Regions from separate parts of the Pseudoalteromonas sp. G5_S1_54_S4 genome, predicted to be linked through region 1. Evidence: predicted binding sites of a transcription regulator. Region 1 holds the regulator's gene; the other holds the start of a gene.
The links. The regulator NrdR, encoded in region 1, represses ribonucleotide reductase genes. The targets are predictions, from matches to a motif close to AAACACNANATNTNGTGTTT.
Positions count from the first base shown of each region.

Region 2: nrdA (class 1a ribonucleoside-diphosphate reductase subunit alpha) is a predicted target of NrdR. The motif match lies at 9,812-9,831, and genes of this name have one in related genera.

Region 1 is NZ_JBQKUL010000020.1:14,127-26,431, reverse strand. Features, by position in the region: gene ACTRWE_RS09485 (response regulator) at 291-659, shown strand; gene thrA (bifunctional aspartate kinase/homoserine dehydrogenase I) at 889-3,306, shown strand; gene thrB (homoserine kinase) at 3,316-4,251, shown strand; gene thrC (threonine synthase) at 4,263-5,546, shown strand; gene glyA (serine hydroxymethyltransferase) at 5,815-7,071, shown strand; gene nrdR (transcriptional regulator NrdR) at 7,179-7,628, shown strand; gene ribD (bifunctional diaminohydroxyphosphoribosylaminopyrimidine deaminase/5-amino-6-(5-phosphoribosylamino)uracil reductase RibD) at 7,631-8,758, shown strand; gene ACTRWE_RS09450 (riboflavin synthase) at 8,783-9,436, shown strand; gene ribBA (bifunctional 3,4-dihydroxy-2-butanone-4-phosphate synthase/GTP cyclohydrolase II) at 9,465-10,577, shown strand; gene ribH (6,7-dimethyl-8-ribityllumazine synthase) at 10,676-11,140, shown strand; gene nusB (transcription antitermination factor NusB) at 11,156-11,569, shown strand; gene thiL (thiamine-phosphate kinase) at 11,654-12,305, shown strand, end outside.
Region 2 is NZ_JBQKUL010000051.1:10,021-22,325, forward strand. Features, by position in the region: gene ihfB (integration host factor subunit beta) at 1-167, opposite strand, end outside; gene rpsA (30S ribosomal protein S1) at 235-1,902, opposite strand; gene cmk ((d)CMP kinase) at 1,998-2,708, opposite strand; gene aroA (3-phosphoshikimate 1-carboxyvinyltransferase) at 2,816-4,093, opposite strand; gene serC (3-phosphoserine/phosphohydroxythreonine transaminase) at 4,093-5,175, opposite strand; gene gyrA (DNA topoisomerase (ATP-hydrolyzing) subunit A) at 5,274-7,973, opposite strand; gene ubiG (bifunctional 2-polyprenyl-6-hydroxyphenol methylase/3-demethylubiquinol 3-O-methyltransferase UbiG) at 8,152-8,862, shown strand; gene ACTRWE_RS16190 (HAD family hydrolase) at 8,862-9,542, shown strand; gene nrdA (class 1a ribonucleoside-diphosphate reductase subunit alpha) at 9,954-12,236, shown strand.

The DNA of each region.
Region 1 (12,305 bases):
TTTATAATATTGCTATTTAGCGTTGTTAAATAAGCAATCATTCTGTTCTATATCCATGGGGTTTCTATTTGAAAACTGTTGGTTTGGATAGGCTGTTTTTTACTTGAAAATAGTTAATTTACTAATTTGTATTGTGCAATTAAGCATTTTATTGATAACGTTAATAAAAGTTACAATAAATAATCTGCTCGTTGCTAATTTGGTTATAACTTTGACTGTTGCGGATTGGGCAACCAACTAATTTTACAGTGGGTTTTGGTGTTTTGTATGAGTTTAATTAATGAGTCATTATGATGCGTTTTTCTATTTTAGTCTGTGATGATTCCACCGTTGCTCGCAAACAGGTAATGCGCTGTTTAAAAGAATGTATTGATGCCGATATTCAGCAAGCAACTAACGGTAAAGAGGCGTTGGAGCAATTGCGTCAAAGGCATTTCGATCTCCTGTGTCTTGATTTAACCATGCCTGAAGTGGATGGGATTGCAGTGCTTGAGCAGGTCAAAGCAAATAAAATAGAAACTTATGTATTGGTAATTTCTGCAGATATTCAACAAAAAATGCGAGATCGCGTAGCGCAACTCGGCGCAATCGATTTTATTCACAAACCGATTAATAAAGCACAACTTAACGACGTTTTGCATAAGTTTGGCATTTATTAATAAATTTCATGATGAAAAAGACTGTTTTATCTTCTAATTTAGGGTTGACAGAATAGCCTTTGTTAAGGCAGTCTTAAGCTATGAAAACATTTAGTCTTGTAACGACCATTATTATTACAACCACCATTCTTACTGGATAGTGGCATAGGTCGGTGCAACAAATTTAAAGGCCTGTGTTCACTTAGAACACAGGCCTTTTTTCGTTTTATGGAATGAGGAAACATAAAAAATGCGCGTATTAAAATTTGGTGGCTCATCGCTCGCTGATTTTGCCTGTTTAGAGCAAGTTGCTGCACTCGCTAAGGCACAATTAAAAGATGAAATGTTACTAGTACTGTCAGCCCCAGGTGGCATGACTGACTCGTTAGTTAATTTAGCTAGTACTGCAGAGCAGGGGCATGACTTTAGCGAACAATGGCATTCACTGACTAGCCGATGCAACATGCTTAAAGCAGCGGTAGAGGAAAAGCAAGGAGCAGTTCAAAACTGGCCTGACTTTAACGAACTTAAAAATAAGCTTGATGGTATTGCACTGATAAAGTGCTGCCCTGATCAGGTCAGAGCATTCATTATTAGTTTTGGTGAGCGTGTTAGCGTATCGCTAATGCAAAGTCTATTAGCCGATCATAACGCGCATTATTTACAAGCAACAGATTGTATTGTTTCAACCGGCGGATACATAGACGCAGAAGCGGATTTAGTGGCCAGTAAGGCACGTTTTCAAGCTGTGTTAAAAGAATCCCCTGCGACGGTTTACATTATGCCTGGTTTTACTGCAAGTAATGATGAAGGGGAGCTCACAACGCTTGGTCGTAATGGGTCTGACTACTCGGCAGCGATTGCTGCGGCGTGTTTAGAGGCGCAAGTGTGCCAAATATGGACTGACGTTGATGGTGTATATAGCGCCGATCCGCGTTATATCAAAAAAGCCACTAAGGTTGATTTCCTATCTTATAAAGAAGCGATGGAACTTTCTTATTTTGGCGCTAAAGTATTGCACCCTAAAACTATCTTACCGTGTGCAAAAGCAGGGGTGCCATGCGAAATTAAAAACACCCATAACCCAGATGCGCAAGGCTCGCTAATTAGTAACGATACGGTATCTGATGAACCAGTAAAAGCACTCTCAAGCCTACAAAATTTAGCTATGCTAACCGTTTCAGGCCCGGGCATGAAAGGTAAAGTAGGCATGGCATCTAAGGTATTTAATGCATTGGCACATGATAACGTGTCAATTGTACTCATTACCCAGTCATCATGTGAATTTAGCATTAGCTTTTGTGTGCATGAAAGCGATTTAAATCTAGCGTTAAGTGCGTTGCAAGTAGCCTTTGACTTAGAGTCAAAAGCGGGGCTCATTGAGCCGGTAAATGTGCAACGTAATTTAGCAATAGTAACGTTAGTTGGTGATAACATGCGTGCCCATAAGGGGTTAGCGGCTAAGTTTTTTGCATCGCTTGCACAAGCGCAAGTAAACATTGTTGCCATAGCGCAAGATTCAACAGAAAGTGCTATTTCAGCCGTTATTGACGGTGAATTATGTAATGACGCGGTTAAAATTTGCCATGAAAACTTCTTTACTCATGTTCCTTCAATTGATGTGTTTTTATTGGGCTGTGGCTTAGTCGGCCAAGAGCTAATTAACCAACTTGAGCGTCAACAAGCATGGCTTGAAAAGCGTAATATTAAATTAAACCTATATGGTGTTGCCAACTCTCGTCAATTACACCTTGATGGTGAGGGGATTGCGTTTGATGATTGGCAGCAAAAACTGGCGCAGTCAGAGCAAGCGTTTGATTTAAAATTGGTCGAGCAGTTTGTTAAGCAAAATCATTTAGTTAATCCAGTGCTAGTTGACTGTACTTCATCAGATGCCTTGGCTGCACAATATGTAGATTTTTTAAATGCAGGTTTTCATGTCGTGGCTGCCAATAAAAAAGCCACCACGAGCTCATATACGTATTACCAAGATTTAATTGCAGCAACACATAAAAATAATCGTAAGTTTTTATACGAAACTAACGTAGGTGCAGGTTTACCTGTAATCGATAATTTGCAATCGTTGTTTGGTGCAGGTGATGAGTTACTTGAGTTTAGTGGTATTTTATCAGGTTCGCTTTCATACATGTTTGGTGCACTAGAAGATGGTTTATCACTTTCTGAAGCAACAATTAAAGCCAAAGAAAGCGGGTTTACAGAGCCCGATCCGCGCGATGACTTATCGGGAACTGACGTAGCACGTAAATTACTGATCATTGCACGCGAAGCCGGTATGAAATTAGAGCTTAGCGATATTGAAGTGGAGTCAGTTTTACCGCCAGGTTTTGCCCAAGGTGACAATGTTGAGCAGTTTATGGCGAAATTACCTAGCTTAGATGCTGGTTTTAACGACCGTGTTCAAAGTGCAGCAAGTGAAGGTAAAGTACTTCGCTATGTAGGCACAATTAAAAATGGTCACTGTAAGGTCGGAATCGAAGCGGTGGATTCATCACACGCATTGAATGTTATTCGTGATGGTGAAAATGCGCTGGCTATTTTAAGCCAATACTACCAACCGCGTCCGTTTGTAATTCGTGGTTATGGGGCTGGCTCTGCAGTAACGGCTGCGGGTGTATTTGCAGACATATTAAAAACATTATCTCGCTAGGAGTCAGTCATGATTGAAGTATATGCTCCGGCGTCTATTGGTAATTTTGCCGTTGGCTTTGATGCGCTGGGCGCCGCACTTGCGCCCATTGATGGCGGTTTATTAGGTGATGTGGCGGTTGTTAGTGCCGCATCGAGTGATGAATTTATTTGTACAGGCGACTATGCACATAAGCTACCTAGTGATGCGCAAGAAAATTTAGCGTATCAGTGTTTAGTGCACTTTAGAGCGCATGTTGCGCCTGATATGCCTGCGGTAAAGCTCGAACTTAGGAAAAATTTGCCGATTGGTTCGGGATTAGGCTCAAGTGCCTGCTCTGTGGTGGCGACATTTGCAGCACTGGATAAATTTGCCAAAACTAATTTAAGCCAAGTAGAGCTCATTGAGCTTATGGCAGATTTTGAAGCCGTTGTAAGTGGGGGGCGCCATTACGATAACATCACACCGTGTTATTTAGGTGGCTTACAGTTAACCGGTGATTTAATTCCTGATAAATCTATTGCTTTACCTGTTGATGAAAGCTGGTATTACGTTGCCGCATTTCCGGGTTTTTCGCTCAATACCGCAAAAGCGCGCTCTGTTTTACCAAAAGAGCTAAGTATGCATGCCGGGGTTGAGTTTGCTCAGCGTTTATCGGCGTTTAGTAGCTTACTGTTAACAGGGCGTTTTGATGATGCATTAAGCATTATGAAAGACGAAATAGCAGAGCCATACCGTGCGCCACTTATAAGCGGCTTTAGTGATGCCAAAGCAAGCTTACCAGCACTGGGTGCTGAAGTTGTGAGTATTTCAGGCGCAGGGCCGACCTTGTTTAGTGTATGTAAAACGCTTGAAGCGGCAGAGCAATGCGCGCAGTGGCTAGAGGAAAATTACATCAACGAACAAGGCTTTTGCCATATTTGTAAATTAGATAACGACGGCACGCGTCAATTAAATGTTTTATAGGATAAAGAGTCATGCAATTACATAATTTAAAAGAATATTCACAAAAAGTGTCGTTTGTTGAAGCTGTAAAAACAGGACTAGGGCGTAATCAAGGTGTGTTTTTTCCAGAGTCGTTAGCGCCATTAAGTGATGTTGATGCATTACTAGATATGGACTTTGTTACTCGCAGCGGCAAAATTTTATCGCACCTTATTGGTGACGAGCTACCAAGTGATACTGTTGCCCAGATGGTTAAGAATGCGTTTAACTTTCCGGTTAAGCTGGTGGAAGTTGAAGATAATACCTATTGCTTAGAGTTATTTCACGGGCCAACACTGGCATTTAAAGATTTTGGTGGCCGTTTTATGGCCGAGTGCTTGGCGCAATTTAATCAAGGTGAAAAAGTCACTATTTTAACTGCAACATCGGGTGATACCGGAGCTGCCGTAGCGCATGCTTTTTATAACAAACCAAATATTGATGTCGTTATTTTATACCCTAAAGGTAAAATTTCATTAGCGCAGCAAAAGTTATTTACAACGCTTGGTGACAACATTCACTGTTATGCGATTGAGGGTAGTTTTGATGATTGCCAAGAATTGGTTAAAAAATCATTTTTAGATGAAGAGCTAAAATCGAAGTTAGGTTTAAACTCAGCAAATTCAATTAACATTAGCCGTTTAGTCGCGCAGGTGTGTTATTACTTTGAAGCCATTGCACAGCTGCCAAAAGAAAAGCGTGCTACAGCGCATATTTCAGTACCGAGTGGTAACTTTGGTAATGTGTGTGCGGCTATGATTGGCGCGGTTATTGGTATGCCAGTTGGTAAACTAAGTGCGACTACAAACCAAAACGACACAGTACCGCGCTTTATGCTTGATAAAAATTGGACGCCTAATGCGACAATTGAATCGCTTTCAAATGCAATGGATGTGAGTAAACCTAATAACTGGCCACGTGTGCAATCAATGTTAGATAATAACTGGTTTAGTTATGATAACTTTTATTCGGTGAGTGTTGATGAACAGCAAACACAAACAGTGATGAAAAAAATTCAACAGCTTGGCTATATTGCAGAGCCTCACACCGCAATTGCTTACCAAGGTCTTGTAGAAAATAAGGCGGCAGATGCTGTGGGGATTTTTTTAGCGACTGCGCATCCGGCCAAATTTAAAGACAGCGTTGAGGATATCCTTAATGTTGAATTAGATATGCCAAAGCCGTTAGCTGATGCATTAGCAAAACCGTGTTTAGCCACTGATATGCACAACGATTATGATGTTTTGCGTACAGAATTGTTTAAAAAGCTTGCCTAAAAAAGGCAGATAAAAAAAGCGGCTTAGGCCGCTTTTTTTGTTTGTTTATGCATCGCTTTAGATATAACACATAAGCTATATAAATGTAGTAAATAAAATTCATTTAAAATTGTTATTAGTTTATAAAAAAATATCATCATCAAAATGCTGTGAAATAGTTTCAATCCCTGTTTAAATATCCTCAACTTAAGAGCGTAGGCAAAACGTCGTTTTAAGCGTACAATAAAGCCTCTAAAAAATACCCATACACGTTGCCCAGGAGACCCCAATGTTAGAACGTAGCATGAATATTTCGGACTTTGATCCAGAGTTATTTGACGCGATGAGCAAAGAAACATCACGTCAGGAAGAGCATATTGAGTTAATTGCATCTGAAAACTACTGTAGCCCACGCGTACTTGAAGCGCAGGGTTCTCAGCTGACTAACAAATACGCTGAAGGTTACCCGGGCAAACGTTACTACGGTGGCTGTGAGCACGTAGACGTGGTAGAGCAACTTGCTATTGACCGCGCAAATGAATTATTTGGTACAGATTACGCAAACGTACAGCCTCATGCCGGTTCACAAGCGAATGCTGCTGTTTTCCAAGCTCTTTTAAGCCCACTTGATACTGTATTAGGCATGAGCCTAGCGCACGGTGGTCATTTAACGCACGGCTCACACGTCAACTTCTCTGGTAAAACATACAACGCAATTCAGTATGGCCTTAACGAAGAAACTGGCGAAATTGATTACGCACAAGTTGAAGCGTTAGCACTTGAGCACAAACCAAAAATGATTATTGCTGGTTTTTCTGCATACTCAGGTATTGTTGATTGGGCTAAGTTCCGTGAAATTGCAGACAAAGTAGGTGCTTACTTATTTGTTGATATGGCGCACGTTGCAGGTTTAATTGCTGCGGGTGTTTACCCAAGCCCAGTGCCATTTGCTCACGTTGTAACAACCACAACACACAAAACATTAGCGGGTCCTCGCGGTGGTTTAATCATCTCTGCGTGTGGCGATGAAGAAATTTACAAAAAGCTAAACAGCGCTGTTTTCCCAGGTGGCCAAGGTGGTCCTTTATGTCATGTTATTGCTGCTAAAGCGGTTGCATTTAAAGAAGCACTTCAACCTGAGTTTAAAACATACCAAGCACAAGTTGTTAAAAATGCACAAGCAATGGTTGCCGTATTACAAGAGCGCGGCTACAAAGTAGTATCGGGTAAAACTGACAACCACTTATTCTTACTTGATTTAATCGACAAAGATATCACAGGTAAAGATGCAGATGCTGCCCTAGGTAATGCGAATATCACGGTTAACAAAAACTCAGTACCGAACGATCCACGTTCACCATTTGTTACCTCTGGTCTGCGTATTGGTTCACCAGCAATCACTCGTCGTGGCTTTAAAGAAGCTGAATCAAAAGAGTTAGCGGGCTGGATCTGTGATGTACTAGACAACATCGAAGATGAGTCAGTACAAGCGCAAGTAAAAGAAAAAGTGAAAGCAATTTGTGCAAAATTACCTGTTTACGCTTAATCCAAGAGTAAAATAGTAATTTAGATCACAACTGCACACATTTTTGTTATGATAATGGCCGCTATGATAGCGGCCATTTTTTGTTTTTAAAACGGAAACACACAGTTATGCATTGCCCTTTTTGCACCGCCAAAGATACTAAAGTTATTGATTCTCGCCTTGTAGGTGGGGGACACCAAGTACGTAGACGTCGTGAATGTAATGAATGCCACGAACGATTTACCACCTTTGAAGGGGCTGAATTAGTGATGCCACGGGTCATCAAGCAAGATGGCAGCCGCGAACCGTTTAATGAAGATAAGTTACTAAATGGCTTAACTCGCGCCCTCGAAAAACGCCCCGTAAGCACTGAGCAAGTTGATGAAGTGGTTAATATTATTAAGTCGCAGTTACGTGCCACTGGCGAACGCGAAGTGTCTAGCCATTTGGTGGGTGAGTGCATTATGGAAGCGCTTAAAAAGTTAGATAAAGTGGCCTATGTAAGATTTGCCTCTGTATATCGCTCGTTTGAAGATATACGCGAATTTGGTGAAGAAATAGCCCGCTTAGGGGAATAGTAATGACCAAGCAAAGTTCGTTTTCAGAGGATGATAAACGCTACATGGCTCGCGCTATTGAACTGGCAAAAAAAGGGCGCTTTACGACAACCCCTAATCCTAATGTTGGCTGCGTACTCGTAAAAAATAATAAAATAATAGGTGAAGGGTTTCATCAGTTAGCGGGTCAAGGTCATGCAGAGGTAAACGCACTGGCTATGGCTGGTGAAAATGCCAAAGGCGCAACCGCTTATGTAACACTTGAGCCTTGCAGTCATTATGGTCGAACACCGCCATGTGCTGAAGGGCTAAAAGCAGCCGGTGTTAAAAAAGTGATTGCCGCAATGGTTGACAGCAACCCGCAAGTTGCAGGCAAAGGTCTGAAAATTTTAGCGGATGCTGGTATAGAAGTCGCTTACGGGTTACTTGAAGCGCAAGCTCGCGCATTAAACTTTGGGTTTTTTAAGCGCATGGAGCAGGGATTACCCTTTGTGACTTGCAAAATGGCCGCAAGTATAGATGGTAAAACGGCGCTTAAAAACGGGCAAAGTAAATGGATAACTGGCCCCGCAGCGCGCCAAGATGTGCAACTATACCGAGCACAAAGCTGTGCAATTTTAACCGGTGCCGATACGGTATTAATGGATGATGCAAAATTAAATGTGCGCCCAGAAGAGTTACCGTATTCTTTACCAACTGATTTACCACTGCGCCAACCGGTTCGCGTTGTTATTGACTCACAAAACAGACTTACCCCTGATCTTGCCTTATTTTCAATTCAAAGTGAGGTGATAATATTTACCACCAAGGTTGATAAATCGCATCAGTGGCCTCATTTTGTTAAACAGATTGAAGTACCTGAAAATAATAATAAAGTAGATTTACTGGCCGTGTTACACACGCTTGCCCAATTGCAGTTTAATAATGTGTGGCTAGAGGCCGGAGCGACACTGGCCGGTAAAATGACAGAACTTGATTTAATTGATGAGTTTATTTTTTACATTGCTCCTAAATTAATGGGCAGCGATGCTAAAAGTTTACTAAATTTCCCAGAGTTAATGAGTATGCAAAATACCATTAATTTAACTTTTAATGAGTGTGTGCCAATCGGTGATGATTTACGTATCACAGCACACAAAAAAGCTCATTAATCATTTTATATAAAGAGTAGCACTATGTTTACTGGAATAGTTGAAGCGACAGGTAAAATTGCGTTATTACAAAAAAAACAAGGTGATTTAGCTATTCGTATCCAAAGTAAAAACCTTGATATGAGTGATGTTAAGTTAGGTGACAGTATTGCAACCAATGGTGTCTGCCTGACGGTTGTTGATAAGCATATTGATGGCTTTAGTGCAGACTTATCAAATGAAACGATTAGCTTAACAGGGTTTGCACATTACGCATTAGGGCAAACCGTTAATCTAGAAAAGGCGATGCAACCTGTCTCGCGTCTCGGTGGTCATTTAGTGTCTGGCCATGTAGATGGCATTGCCACTATCACAGCGATTAATGCCAATGCGCGAGCAACAGAATATTGGTTAGCCACCGATGAAAATTTAATGAAATACATTCCTTACAAAGGGTCGGTTTGTATTGATGGTATTAGCCTGACGGTTAATGCGGTTGAAGGTAATAAATTTAAACTGACGATTGTGCCGCATACCAGCGGGCAAACGACCATAGCTGACTTTAAAGTTGGCACCCAAGTTAATTTAGAGGTCGACCAAATAGCACGTTATTTAGAGCGCCTAGTTAGAGGGGCTGAGCAACCTACGGGTTCAGATATTTCGATGAGCTTACTCGCTAAAGCGGGCTTTATAAAATAACGACATTGACAACTTATACGAGCAACTTATGAATTTAAACAGCGCACAAGAAATAATTGATGACATTAAAGCCGGTAAAATGGTTATTTTAATGGATGATGAAGACAGAGAAAATGAAGGCGATTTAATTATTGCTGCTGAACACATTAGTGCAGAAGCGATTAACTTTATGGCGACTCATGGCCGTGGACTAATTTGTTTAACGATGACTCAAGAGCGTTGCTCGCAGCTTGATTTACCATTAATGGTAAAAAATAATGGTGCCGCATTCTCAACTAATTTCACTATGTCGATTGAAGCATCAAAAGGGGTTACCACAGGTATTTCTGCAGCGGATCGTGCCCGCACTGTTCAAGCTGCCATCGCGAAAGGCGCTGTTCCAAGCGATATTGTACAACCAGGTCATATTTTTCCTATTATGGCGCAACCAGGCGGCGTGTTAACACGTGCCGGGCATACAGAAGCAGGGTGTGACTTAGCGCGTTTAGCAGGGCTTGAGCCATCATCAGTGATTGTAGAAATCCTAAATGAAGATGGCACCATGGCGCGTCGTCCTGATTTAGAAGTATTTGCTAAGCAACATGATATTAAAATTGGCACCATTGCTGATTTGATCGAGTACCGCAACCTAAACGAAACCACAATTGAGCAAGTTGCAAAATGTAAATTGCCAACTGAACATGGTGAGTTTGACTTAGTGACATACAAAGACACCATTGATGGGCAGTTACACTATGCATTGCTTAAAGGTGAAATAAAACAACAAGAACCGACCTTAGTACGTGTGCATTTACAAAGTACCTTTAACGATATTTTACTCTCTGATCGCAATGCTGACCGTAGTTGGGGTTTATCGCAAGCAATGGCTTATATTGCTGAGCATAATGGCGCCTTAGTTATTTTAGGTAAGCAAGAAAGCACTGAAGAGTTAGAAGCCACAGTGAAAGCATTTGCCGCAGCTGATGCGGGTGAAAATGTGACGCCACGTAAATTTCAAGGTACTTCGCGCACCGTAGGTGTGGGTTCGCAAATTCTGGCTGATTTAGGTATTCAAAAAATGCGTTTGATGAGTTTACCTAAAAAATACCATGCATTATCAGGGTTCCATTTAGAAGTGGTTGACTACGTAGAGCCACAATAATTACGCGCTAGGTTATTATTTTATTTATGTGGTATAATGCGCATCAATTTTTGCGCAACCGAAATGAAATCGCTTAAACTTATTTTTAGGGTTATCAAATGAAAATTATTGAAGGTAATAAATACGCTCCAGGCAAAAAGTTTGCCATTGTCATTTCTCGTTTTAATGACTTTATTGGTAGTAGCTTGCTTGCAGGTGCTGTTGATGAGCTAAAACGTACTGGTGGAGTATCAGAAGACGATATTACCGTGATTTATGTACCCGGTGCGGTTGAATTACCTTTAGCAGCGAAACGCGTTGCAGCAAAAAAAGAATATGATGCAATTATCGCCTTAGGTGTGGTGATCAGAGGGGGCACGCCTCACTTTGATCTCGTCGCTGGCGAGTCAAATAAAGGGCTTGCACAAGTATCACTTGAGTATGATATCCCGGTTGCATTTGGCGTATTAACCACTGAAAGCATTGAGCAAGCAATTGAGCGCGCAGGTACCAAAATGGGTAACAAAGGTGGCGAAGCTGCTTTAGGTGCGCTTGAAATGGTTAATGTGTTAGATAAAATTTAAGTTTAAGGAATTTTTGTGAAACCAGCAGCAAGACGTAAAGCACGTATCTTAGCACTTCAAGCCGTGTATTCATGGCAATTAAGCGGCAATGCAATTGCCGATATCGAACAACAAATGTTGATCGAAAACGATGTGACTAAAATTGATGTTGAATATTTTAAAGATTTAGCGCGTGGAGTTGCCGTAAATCATAAGCAACTAGACGAAGCTGTATCGCCTCATTTAACTCGTCCATTTGATGAATTAGACGAAGTTGAACGTGCAATCTTACGTTTAAGCAGCTACGAGCTTAAATTTCGTGAAGATGTTCCTTACAAAGTGGCTATCAATGAAAGCATTGAATTAGCGAAAATGTTTGGCGCTGAAGATAGCCATAAATTTGTAAACGGTGTACTTGATAAAGCTGTAAAACAGTTACGCAAGTCATAACAACTTAAGCTGCATATTAATTTCAGTGAGTTGTTATAAATAACCGTTAAAAAGGAGAGCCGGCATAGGTCGGCTTTTTTGTGTATGAAGGAATTTGAATTAATTAATCACTACTTTAAAGGTCGCGGTATCACTCGTCGCGATGTTAATTTAGGGATTGGAGATGACTGTGCGCTTGTCACTGTACCAGCAAACTGTCAGCTTGCTGTAACAACAGATACCTTAGTTGCTGGGGTGCATTTTTTTCATGATATCTCTCCTCGCGCATTAGGGCATCGAGCTCTGGCAGTAAATTTAAGTGATTTAGCTGCCATGGGTGCAGAGCCTACATGGGTATCGGTTGCACTCACGTTGCCAAGTATCGATCCACAATGGATTGCAGAACTGACTGACGGTATGCATGAAATTGCTGAGTACTTTAATGTACAAATTATTGGTGGCGATACGACTCAAGGCCCACTCAGTATTACTATTTGTGCAAAAGGCACGGTTCCTGAAGGTAAAGCACTGCGTCGAAGTGGCGCAAAAGTGGGCGACTGGATTTTTGTAACCGGACCGCTAGGTGATGCTGGTTTGGCTATTGAGTCAAAAAAACAAGGTTTGCCAGTTGCACCTGAACATTTAAAGCATATTAATAAATGTTTAAACTTTCCAACGCCACGCGTGGCCGCCGGACAAGCTTTGCGTGGCTTAGCGTCATCAGCTATTGATATTTCAGACGGTTTACTTGCTGATT
Region 2 (12,305 bases), on a different contig from region 1:
CGGTAATGCAAAGAGAAACTTCCAAAACCTCGGATCTCAATACGATCTGAAGAAGATAATGAGCCGGCCATTTGTTCAAGAATTTCTTTAACAGCGTTCTCAACATCTTTCACAGGAATATGTGAATGTTGTTCGGCAAGTGTTTCTATCAGTTCTGACTTAGTCATAGCGTTTCCTTAAAAAGAAATAGTGGAAGGGCATAAACTGCCCTTCCAATTAAAAGACTATAATTAATTAGTCTTTTTGTGCATTTGCGAAAGCAGCTGCCATTGCGTTTTCAAACACTGGCTCTTCTTTCTTAAGCTTCTCTAGTACTTCTTTCTCTTCTGCTTCGAAAAGAGCTTTAACAGATAAGCTTAAAGTGCGGTTCTTACGATCAACACCAACGTATTTAACTTCAATCTCGTCGCCTACAGAAACAACAGTAGTTGCATCTTCAACGCGCTCTTGAGCGATATCAGCTACACGGATGTAACCTTCAACGCCTTCGATAAGTTCAACAGTTGCGCCTTTCGCATCAACTTCAGTCACTTTACCTTTAACAATAGCACCTTTTTTGTTTGCATCAAGGTAGTTATTGAATGGGTCAGCTTCGATTTGCTTAACACCTAGAGAGATACGTTCACGCTCTGGGTCAACTTGCAATACGATAGCAGTGATTTCGTCGCCTTTCTTGAATTCACGTACAGCTTCTTCGCCAGGTGTATTCCAAGAAATGTCTGAAAGGTGTACAAGACCATCAATACCACCGTCAAGACCGATAAAGATACCGAAGTCAGTGATTGATTTGATCTTACCAGTAACTTGGTCGCCTTTGTTTTGTAGACGAGCAAATTCCTGCCAAGGATTAGCAATACATTGCTTAAGACCAAGAGAAATACGACGACGTTCTTCGTCGATTTCAAGAACCATAACTTCAACAGTGTCACCAAGTGAAACAACTTTTGAAGGGTGGATGTTCTTGTTAGTCCAATCCATTTCAGAAACGTGTACTAGACCTTCAACGCCTTCTTCGATTTCTACGAAGCAACCGTAATCAGTAAGGTTAGTTACACGACCAGAAAGTTTAGAACCTTCTGGGTAACGACCAGCGATAGCTGCCCATGGATCTTCGCCAAGCTGTTTAAGACCTAGAGATACACGAGTTTTATCTTTGTCGAATTTAAGAACTTTAACTGCGATTTCGTCGCCAACATTAACGATTTCTGAAGGGTGTTTAACACGCTTCCACGCCATATCAGTAATGTGTAGTAGACCATCAACACCACCAAGGTCAACGAATGCACCGTAGTCAGTAAGGTTCTTAACGATACCTTTAACTTCTTGACCTTCAACAAGGTTAGCAAGAAGCTCTTCACGTTCTTGTGAGTTTTCTGATTCGATAACTGCACGACGTGAAACAACAACGTTGTTACGTTTTTGATCAAGCTTGATTACTTTAAATTCAAGCTCTTTGCCTTCAAGGTGAGTTGTGTCACGTACTGGACGAACATCAACAAGTGAACCAGGTAGGAAAGCACGGATTGAATCAACTTCAACAGTGAAACCGCCTTTAACTTTACCGTTGATAACACCAGTAACAGTCTCTTGCTCTTCACATGCTTTCTCAAGACGGATCCACGCTTCGTGACGCTTCGCTTTCTCACGAGAAAGGATAGTTTCACCGAAACCGTCTTCGATTGCATCTAGTGCAACATCTACTTCGTCGCCAACAGCAACTTCTAGTTCACCAGCAGCATTTTTGAACTGCTCTGCAGGGATAGCACTTTCTGATTTAAGACCAGCATCTACAAGTACAATGTTGTTCTCGATTGAGATTACTGTACCTTTAACGATAGAGCCTTGCTCTGCTTCAAAACCCTTTAAGCTTTCTTCAAATAACTGCGCAAAATTTTCTGACATACGAATATACGTCTCATATATTAATACCAATAAGCAACCATGCTGCATGGGGTTGTTAAAATAGCACTGGCGTCCTGCTGGTGCATAAAATGTGTTTAGCTTCGTTTAGGAAGCTTACCTTCAGAGATGCTTGAATCTAATAAAATTATAACTTTATCAAAGACTTGCTGTGCGTTGAGTTCGCTAGTATCAAGCTCAATCGCATCCTCTGCAGGTACAAGCGGCGCAACGGCGCGATTCATATCGCGATCATCACGAGCCCGAATGTCCTGTAATAGACCACTTAGTGTAACATCAAGCCCGCGCTCATTCAACTCAACAAAACGTCTGCGAGCACGTTCTTCTGCACTTGCGGTTAGAAATATCTTTAATGGCGCATCAGGAAACACAACAGTGCCCATATCGCGACCATCAGCAATTAAGCCATTTTCAGTTCTAAACGCACGCTGGCGACGAAGTAACGCTTCACGAACTCGTGGCAATGCCGCCACTTTAGACGCTGCAGCTCCCACTTCTTCATTTCGAATAGTGGTTGTTACGTCTTCGCCTTCTAAAATAATCTTTCCTGCATTAGTGTCACTGTCTATCAAAAACTGCACATCAAGATTTGCAGCTAATGGAACCAGTGCTTCTTCGTTATCTAACGCAATTTGGTGATGAAGTGCTGCAAGTGAAAGTACGCGATAAATTGCACCGCTATCTAACACATCCCAGCCTAATTTTTCAGCCAATAAGCGACAAACAGTTCCTTTACCAGAACCACTTGGGCCATCTACGGTGATTACGGGCATTAATAACGCCGGCATTTAAAACCTCCTTCAATGCACACCAAAATAAACCGCCACATTATACGTCAATTATTAAAGATTATCCGCTTTTAGTATGTAACTTTTTATAAATACTTATAAATAGCCTATTTACTGACAGATGCTAACACGTTGAAAAATGTTGGGAATGTCTTGTAAGTACAGGCTGGATCGTTAATCGTTATGGGCTTACCCCCTACTGCAACCATTGCAAAGCACATGGCAATACGGTGATCGTCGTAGGTATCTACAGCCACATTATTAAAATGTTTTGGCGGTGTGATCTCAATAAAGTCGTGCCCTTCAACCACGTCAGCCCCTACTTTTTTAAGCTCGGTGGCCATAGCGTGTAAACGGTCAGTTTCTTTTACTCGCCAGTTATAAATGTTGCGAATTGCCGTTGGCCCTTTTGCAAACAAGGCAACTGTAGCCAGGGTCATTGCAGCATCAGGTATTGCATTAGCATCAATATCAATACCGTTAAGCTCACCTTTACGAACAACTAAACGTTCGTCATACCAATCAATTTTGGCACCTACTTGCTCCATAACGTTAGCAAAACCAATATCACCTTGAACTGATTTAGCACCGACGCCTTTAATTTCTATTTCGCCGCCGGCAATTGCTGCAGCAGCAATAAAGTAAGAAGCAGATGAAGCATCCCCTTCGACCATAATTCGCTCAACGGCTTGATACTGTTGTGCACCTTTTACAAAGAAAGTACTGTAATTGTCATGCTCAACGGTAACACCAAAACGCGCCATTACATCAAGAGTAATATCAATGTAAGGCTTAGACACTAACGTGCCTTTAATTTTAATTTGAGTATCACCTTTAAATAACGGTGCAGCCATAAGCAACGCCGTTAAAAATTGGCTTGAAATACTACCGTCAATTTCGACTTCACCACCCGCTATTTTCCCGCCGACAATTTTAAGTGGCGGATAATCTTTATTTTTTAAATAACTAACATTACCACCTAAGGCTTGCAGTGCATCAACTAAGTGGCCAATTGGTCGCTCTTCCATACGTGGCTCACCAATTAACTCATACTCCCCAGCAATCGCTGCAAGCACGGCCGTTAAGGGACGGTATGCTGTACCTGCATTACCTAAAAACAGTGCTTCAGTTGGCGTTTTAAATACGCCACTCACGCCCTCTACGGTCGCTACGGTGCGCTCAGTATTAAGCGTTACATTAACGCCTAAGTGCTTTAACGCACCCAACATATGGCGAATATCATCACTGTCTAATAAGTTTTCTACAACCGTGGTGCCGTTTGATAGTGCAGCCAATAATAGAATGCGATTTGACAAGCTTTTCGAACCCGGCAGAGTAACACTGCCATTAACCTGTGAAATAGGCGCTAAAGAAAGTTGCTCCATTAGCTGTTCTCCTTTGCGAAAGCCGCCATAAAATCAACTAATGCTTTAACCCCTTCCAGTGGCATTGCGTTATAAATACTCGCGCGCATACCGCCAACAATACGGTGCCCTTCAAGCGCTAATAAGCCCGCTTCTTTTGACTCTTTAACAAACTTATCATTTAGGCTTTCATCAACTAACCAAAAAGGCACATTCATACGTGAACGACAATGTTTTGCTACCTTGTTGGTGTAAAAATCAGACTCATCGATAAAGTCATAAAGCAGCTGAGCTTTGGCAGTATTATGTGTTTCCATGGCTTTTACACCGCCATTTTGCTCAAGCCATTCAAATACTTCAGCTGCTAAATACCATGCAAAAGTCGGTGGAGTGTTAAACATACTGCCTTGTTTTGCTTCAAGGGCGTAATCCAAAATACCTGGCTTAGCTAGCCCTTCACGCTCAAGTAGCGTTTTACGAACAATTACGATAGCAATACCCGATGGGCCGATATTCTTTTGAGCACCTGCGTAGATTAAATCAAATTGATTAACGTCAATTTCGCGCGATAGAATAGTCGACGACATATCGGCGACAATCGGTGCTGTTGGGTGACTGGGTACATCAAAAATCTCTAGACCATCTACAGTTTCATTTGGGCAGTAATGAATATATGCAGCATCGGCTGGTAAAACCCAATCGACTACCTGCTTAATAGAAAATAAACCGTTATCATCATTACGTACGTCAATTGTGTGAGTTTGAGTAAACTTATCGGCTTCGCTAGTTGCACTTTTTGACCACACGCCATTTTCACAATAAACTGCTTTTTTACCGTTAACATGAAGGTTTAAAGGTACGGCACTGAATTGACCTCGACCACCACCGTGCATAAATAGCACTTCAAACTCGTCACTTATATTCATTAAACGACGCAGGCTGGCTTCACATTTAGCGGTTAATGCTAAAAATTCATGACTACGATGACTTATTTCCATCACCGATACACCAAGACCTTGCCAGTTTAAAAACTCTTTTTGCGCTTTTTGCATGACTGCCGGTGGTAACATTGCAGGGCCTGCACAAAAATTATATATACTCATTACCTTTTCCTCATTCCAGTAATTTAACTTGAATTAAACTAATTTAATTTTTTTCAACTACATAAAAAAAGCGGCCAAGGCCGCTTTTTTCAATCTAATTATTCTGAAGGAGGATTGTCATCCGCCACTTCATCAATAACTGTATCTACTGTTTCAACGTCTTCGATATCAACCAAGTCACTTTCAGTCACTTCAATCTCTTCTATACGTTGTAAACCAACTACTTGCTCTTCGTCAATAGTTCTGATCAAAATAACACCTTGGGTGTTACGTCCAACCGTGGAAACTTCATTAACGCGAGTACGTACTAAGGTACCACGATTCGAAATAATCATTATTTCGTCGTTGTCATCAACCTGTACAGCACCAACAACGGCACCATTACGCTCACTCACCTTAATTGATACAACACCTTGTGTTGCACGACTCTTAGATGGGTAGTCTTCAAGTTGAGTACGCTTACCGTAACCATTTTCTGTCACTGTTAATATTGCACCGTCATTCTTTGGTACAATCAGTGATACAACACGTTGATCGTCTGGCATCTTAATACCACGAACACCCGTTGCAGTACGACCCATAGGACGTACACCTTTGAAGCGAATCTCAGGCTTACCTTCTTCATCAAGAACAGGGTTACCATTTTCATCAACGACAGCTGTTTCTTCAGCCTCTTTAAAGCGTACAACTTTACCCGCATCAGTGAACAACATAATTTCGTTGCTACCATCGGTAATATCAACACCAATTAAGCTATCACCTTCGTTTAAGTTAACGGCAATAATACCGCTAGCACGTTGACGGCTGTATGCAGTCAATGGTGTTTTCTTAACCGTACCAAATGCTGTCGCCATAAAGATGTACTTATCATCTTCATAATCGCGTACTGGCAGGATTGCAGTAATACGTTCATCTGCTTCAAGTGGTAATAAGTTAACAATTGGCTTACCGCGCGCTGCGCGACTTGCAAGTGGTAACTGATACACTTTAAGCCAATATAATCGACCCGCTGTAGAGAAACAAAGAATAGTATCGTGCGTATTGGCAACCAATAAACGTTCAATGAAATCTTCATCTTTCATCTTAGTTGCTGATTTACCTTTACCACCACGACGCTGCGCTTCGTAATCAGTTAATGCTTGATACTTAACGTATCCTTCGTGTGACAAGGTCACAACCACGTTTTCTTCGTTGATTAAATCTTCAAGGCTTATATCGTGTGCTGCAGCATTTATTTCAGTGCGGCGCTCATCACCATATTGCTCTTTAATTTCAACGAGCTCATCACGAATAACTTCCATTAAACGCTCTGGATTTGCCAAAATGAATAATAACTCGGCAATCAACTCAAGTAATGATTGATATTCGGTAAGAATTTTTTCGTGTTCAAGACCAGTAAGTTTATGTAAACGTAAGTCTAATATTGCTTGAGCTTGTTGCTCAGAAATATAGTACTGACCATCACGAATACCAAGCTCGCTTGCTAACCAATCTGGGCGTGCCACGTTGTCTTCGCCTGCTTTATCAAGCATGGCTTTAACATTACCTAATTCCCATGGACGCGCTGTTAATGCAACTTTTGCTTCAGCAGGTGTTGGCGACTTACGAATAAGTTCGATAATTGGGTCAATGTTAGCCAGTGCAATCGCTAAACCTTCTAGCGTATGCGCACGGTCGCGGGCTTTGCGTAAATCAAATACCGTACGACGGGTAACAACTTCACGGCGGTGAATAATAAACTCTTCAAGCATTTCTTTTAAGTTGAAACACTTAGGTTGGTTATTAATTAACGCAACCATATTCATACCAAACACAGTTTGTAACTGAGTTTGTGAATAAAGGTTGTTTAAAATAACTTCACCTACGTCACCACGTTTGATCTCGATAACGATACGCATACCGTCTTTATCTGATTCATCACGTAATGCGCTGATCCCTTCAATTTTTTTATCTTTAACTAACTCGGCGATTTTTTCAATCAAACGTGCTTTGTTAACTTGGTAAGGGATTTCATGAACAATAATGGTTTCGCGACCCGTCTTTTCATCGGTTTCGATGTCAGCACGCGCACGCATGTACACTTTACCACGACCGGTTTGATAAGCTTGTTCAATGCCTTTTTTACCGTTAATAATCGCCGCAGTTGGGAAATCAGGCCCAGGAATGTAATCCATTAACTCCGTAATGGTCAATTCAGGGTTTTGAATAAGCGCTAAACAGCCATTCACGACTTCTGTTAAGTTATGTGGCGGAATATTTGTTGCCATACCAACCGCAATACCCGATGAACCATTAACTAACAGGTTAGGTATTTTAGTGGGTAACACATCAGGAATTTGCTCTGTGCCATCGTAGTTAGGCACAAAATCAACCGTTTCTTTTTCAAGATCGGCTAATAATTCGTGCGACATTTTTGCCATACGTACTTCTGTATAACGCATTGCCGCTGCTGAATCACCATCAACCGAACCAAAGTTACCCTGACCATCTACTAGCATGTAACGCAGTGAGAATGGCTGAGCCATACGTACGATGGTGTCATAAACTGCACTGTCGCCGTGTGGGTGGTATTTACCGATTACGTCACCGACCACACGGGCCGATTTTTTGTAAGGCTTGTTCCAGTCATTACTAAGCTCGTTCATTGCAAACAAAACGCGGCGGTGAACAGGTTTTAAACCGTCACGTACGTCTGGTAATGCACGTCCTACAATTACACTCATGGCGTAATCTAAGTAGGAGTTTTTTAACTCGTCTTCAATATTGACTGGCAGAATTTCATTGGCGAGATCAGTCATTTGATATCACATTCCTTCAGTATCAGCTCTTAACAACCCAGTATTAGGTATTAAGAGTGTTTGTTATTATTTCTAAGTAACCATGCTATCACAATTAATTTTAATTTACAGGCGCAAAACTTTGCGATTTATCAATTTAGGCCTATATAATGGCCTCAGATTGACGAGGAAGTATTTTATGACCGAACATCAAAATGTAGATAACGCAGAAATAGCAAAGTTTGAAGCCATCGCAGAGCGTTGGTGGGATTTAGAAGGCGAATTTAAGCCGCTTCACGAAATTAATCCATTACGATTAGATTTCATCGCAGACAAAACCAAAGGATTATTTAATAAAGAAACCCTCGATGTAGGATGTGGTGGTGGCATTTTAAGTCACAGCATGGCGCGAATGGGCGCAAACGTAACTGGTATCGATATGGGGCAAGAGCCTTTAACTGTCGCCAAGTTACACAGCTTAGAAACAAGTGTCCCCGTTGAGTATATAAAAGTACCTGCAGAGCAGTTTGCAGATGAGCACCCTGAGCGCTTTGATGTGATCACTTGTATGGAAATGTTAGAGCACGTCCCCGACCCTGCTTCTATTATTCATGCGGTCGCTAAATTAGCAAAACCTGGGGCCGATGTTTTTTTCTCTACTCTTAATAAAACCCCAAAAGCTTACTTATACGCTATTGTCGGTGCAGAAAAACTGTTAAAAATGGTCCCAGAGGGTACCCATGACCATAAAAAGTTTATTAAACCTGCGCAATTAATTGCATGGGCAGAGCAAGCTGGCTTAAAAGTACGTGCCAGTGCTGGTTTAAGTTACAACCCGCTTTCTAAGCAATACACAATGAATGATGATGTAAGCGTAAATTATATGCTGCATTTTGAGAAGTTAGTGTAATGGCAAGCTCTCAAACCCCCATTGCCCTAATGGAATATCAAGCATTGCTGTTTGACTTAGATGGCACTTTACTCGATACCGCTGATGATTTAGGCGCCGCACTAAACACCGTGCTGCAAAATCATCAACAACCCCAAGTGGGCAGTGATATATATCGACCCGCAGCTTCAAACGGTGCTGCCGCTTTATTGGCTGCTGGTTTTAAAGAAAGCTGGGCGCAACAACCGCAAGAGCAACTTTTACATGAGCTAGTTACGCAATACGCTGCCAACATTGCCACCCATACCCAATGTTTTGTAGGAATAGAGCAATTACTAATCGCACTTGATAACAAAGCAATCCCTTGGGGAATTATGACCAATAAGCCCGGATTTTTAACTGATCCTTTAGTCAAGGCGATTCCTGCATTAAAAAATGCACGTATTGTGGTGAGCGGTGATACCTTAGCTGAATCTAAGCCCTCACCCCTTCCTTTACTGTATTGCGCTGAGCAAATGAGTGTAGATCCTTCGCGTTGCTTATATATAGGTGATGCGCAGCGTGACATTCAAGCAGGTAAAGCAGCCAATATGCACACCGCAACCGCACTATGGGGATATGTACCGAGTGTTGACGAGGCATTGGCTTGGAATGCGGATTTTAATTGGCACAGTCCTATAGATGCATTTAACCACATATAGTGTCATGTTAATTAATAAACACTACATATTGTGATTGTGTTAGTTTTTACGCAAAGCTTGATGATAAAAAAAGCAGACAAAATTTATTTTTAAAAAGCGTAAATTTAATCTTTCCTTAGTTGATTTTTACAAATTTCAACTTAACCGAATGATCAAAGGTTAATGCCTACTAACACAATTGCGTTATCCCAACGTTATCCACAATGAGAGCGGTTTCTGTCCCTTGCAAAAGATCCCAGACCACACTATCTTGTGATCTCTAATTTGAACAACACCAGATATTGTGGCTAAATGTTATTCAATTAAATTCACCAAACCGGTGAAAATAACAATAAACGAATAGGCACTGCGCTTTTTTAGGTGCACGCATTGGTCAAAAATATTTAATTCCCAAGGAATACAGGCAAAGCTATGAACCAACAGTTATCTGTAAGCAAACGTGACGGTCGTAAAGAGCCACTCGATCTTGATAAGATCCATCGCGTTATTGAATGGGCCGCCGAAGGTTTAAATAACGTTTCGGTTTCACAAGTTGAACTTAAATCGCATATTCAATTTTATGACGGTATTCGTACTAAAGACATCCACGAAACGATTATTAAAGCTGCTGCGGATCAGATTTCTAAAGAATCGCCTGATTATCAGTACCTTGCTGCTCGTTTAGCTGTATTCCATTTACGTAAAAAAGCCTATGGCCAGTTTGAGCCACCGCGTCTTTTTGACCATGTTACTAACATGGTTGAACAAAAACGCTACGATGCACATTTACTTGTTGATTACACAGAGCAAGAATTAGATGAGCTAGATGCGTACTTAGATCATTCTCGCGATCTTAACTTTAGCTACGCAGCAGTAAAACAGCTTGAAGGTAAATACCTAGTTCAAAACCGTGTAACGGGTGAAATTTACGAAAGCGCGCAGTTTTTATATATCTTAGTGGCTGCAAGCTTATTCTCTGATTACCCTCGTGATACACGTATTGATTACATCAAACGTTTTTATGATGCGGTTTCATTATTTAAAATTTCTTTACCTACGCCAATTATGTCGGGCGTACGTACACCAACACGCCAGTTTAGCTCATGTGTACTTATTGAGTGTGGCGATAGCCTAGACTCAATTAATGCTACATCATCAGCAATTGTTAAATACGTTTCTCAACGTGCTGGTATTGGTATTAATGCAGGTCGTATTCGTGCATTAGGTAGCCCTATTCGTAACGGTGAAGCGTATCACACTGGCTGTATTCCGTTTTATAAGCACTTTCAAACAGCGGTTAAAAGCTGTTCGCAAGGCGGTGTACGTGGTGGCGCAGCAACCCTTTTCTACCCGCTTTGGCATTTAGAAGTTGAAAACTTATTAGTGCTTAAAAACAACCGTGGCGTTGATGATAACCGCGTACGTCACTTAGATTACGGCGTACAGTTTAATAAACTCATGTACTCACGTTTAATTAAAGACGATTACATTACGTTATTCAGCCCCTCTGACGTGCCTGGCCTTTACGATGCATTTTTTGAAGACCAAGACGAGTTTGACGCGCTATATGTAAAATATGAGCAAGACGAGTCAATTCGTAAAAAACGAATTAAAGCGATTGAACTGTTCTCTATGTTTGCTCAAGAACGTGCTAGCACGGGTCGTATTTACTTACAAAACGTTGACCACTGTAATACACACAGTCCGTTTATCTCAAAAGTGGCTCCGATCCGTCAATCTAACTTATGTTTAGAAATTGCGTTACCAACTAAGCCTCTTAGCAACGTGAATGATGAAGAAGGTGAAATTGCACTTTGTACATTATCTGCGTTTAACTTAGGCGCGATTGAGTCTTTAGATGAACTAGAAGAGTTAGCTGAGCTTGCAGTACGCGCACTTGATAACCTACTTGATTTCCAAGACTACCCAGTACCTGCAGCTAAAAATGCAACCATGGGACGTCGTACGCTAGGCATAGGCGTTATTAACTACGCATACTACCTAGCTAAAAACGGTAAGCGTTATTCAGATGGCAGCGCAAATGCGCTTACGCACAAAACATTTGAAGCGATTCAGTACTACCTAATGAAAGCATCTAATGAGCTGGCAAAAGAACGTGGTGCCTGTCCAAAATTTAACGAAACAACGTACTCACAAGGTATTATGCCAACCGATACGTACAAGCGTGATTTAGATAAAATTTGTGATGAACCACTTCATCTTGATTGGGATACGTTACGTGCCAGCATTAAAGAGCACGGTATGCGTAACTCAACACTGAGCGCATTAATGCCATCAGAAACATCATCGCAAATATCTAATGCAACCAATGGCATTGAGCCACCGCGTGGCCATATTAGTGTTAAAGCAAGTAAAGACGGTATTTTAAAACAAGTTGTCCCTGAGTACGAACGCCTTAAAGATAGCTATGAGTTACTGTGGGATATCCCATCTAACGATGGTTACTTACAATTAGTGGGCATAATGCAGAAATTTATCGACCAAACGATTTCAGCAAATACTAATTATGATCCAAATAAATACGAAGGCGGTAGAGTACCTATGAAAGTCTTACTAAAAGACTTACTTGGTGCCTACAAGCTAGGTGTTAAAACGCTGTACTACCATAACACCCGTGATGGCGCATCAGACGCACAAGAAGACGCTCCAGAAGTGGATGATGATGATTGTGCAGGCGGCGCGTGTAAAATTTAATAGTTAAACTTAAAGCGGGCGCCTTGCCCGCTTTGTCCTGATAGTTTTAGTGATAGTTTTTTGAGTGAT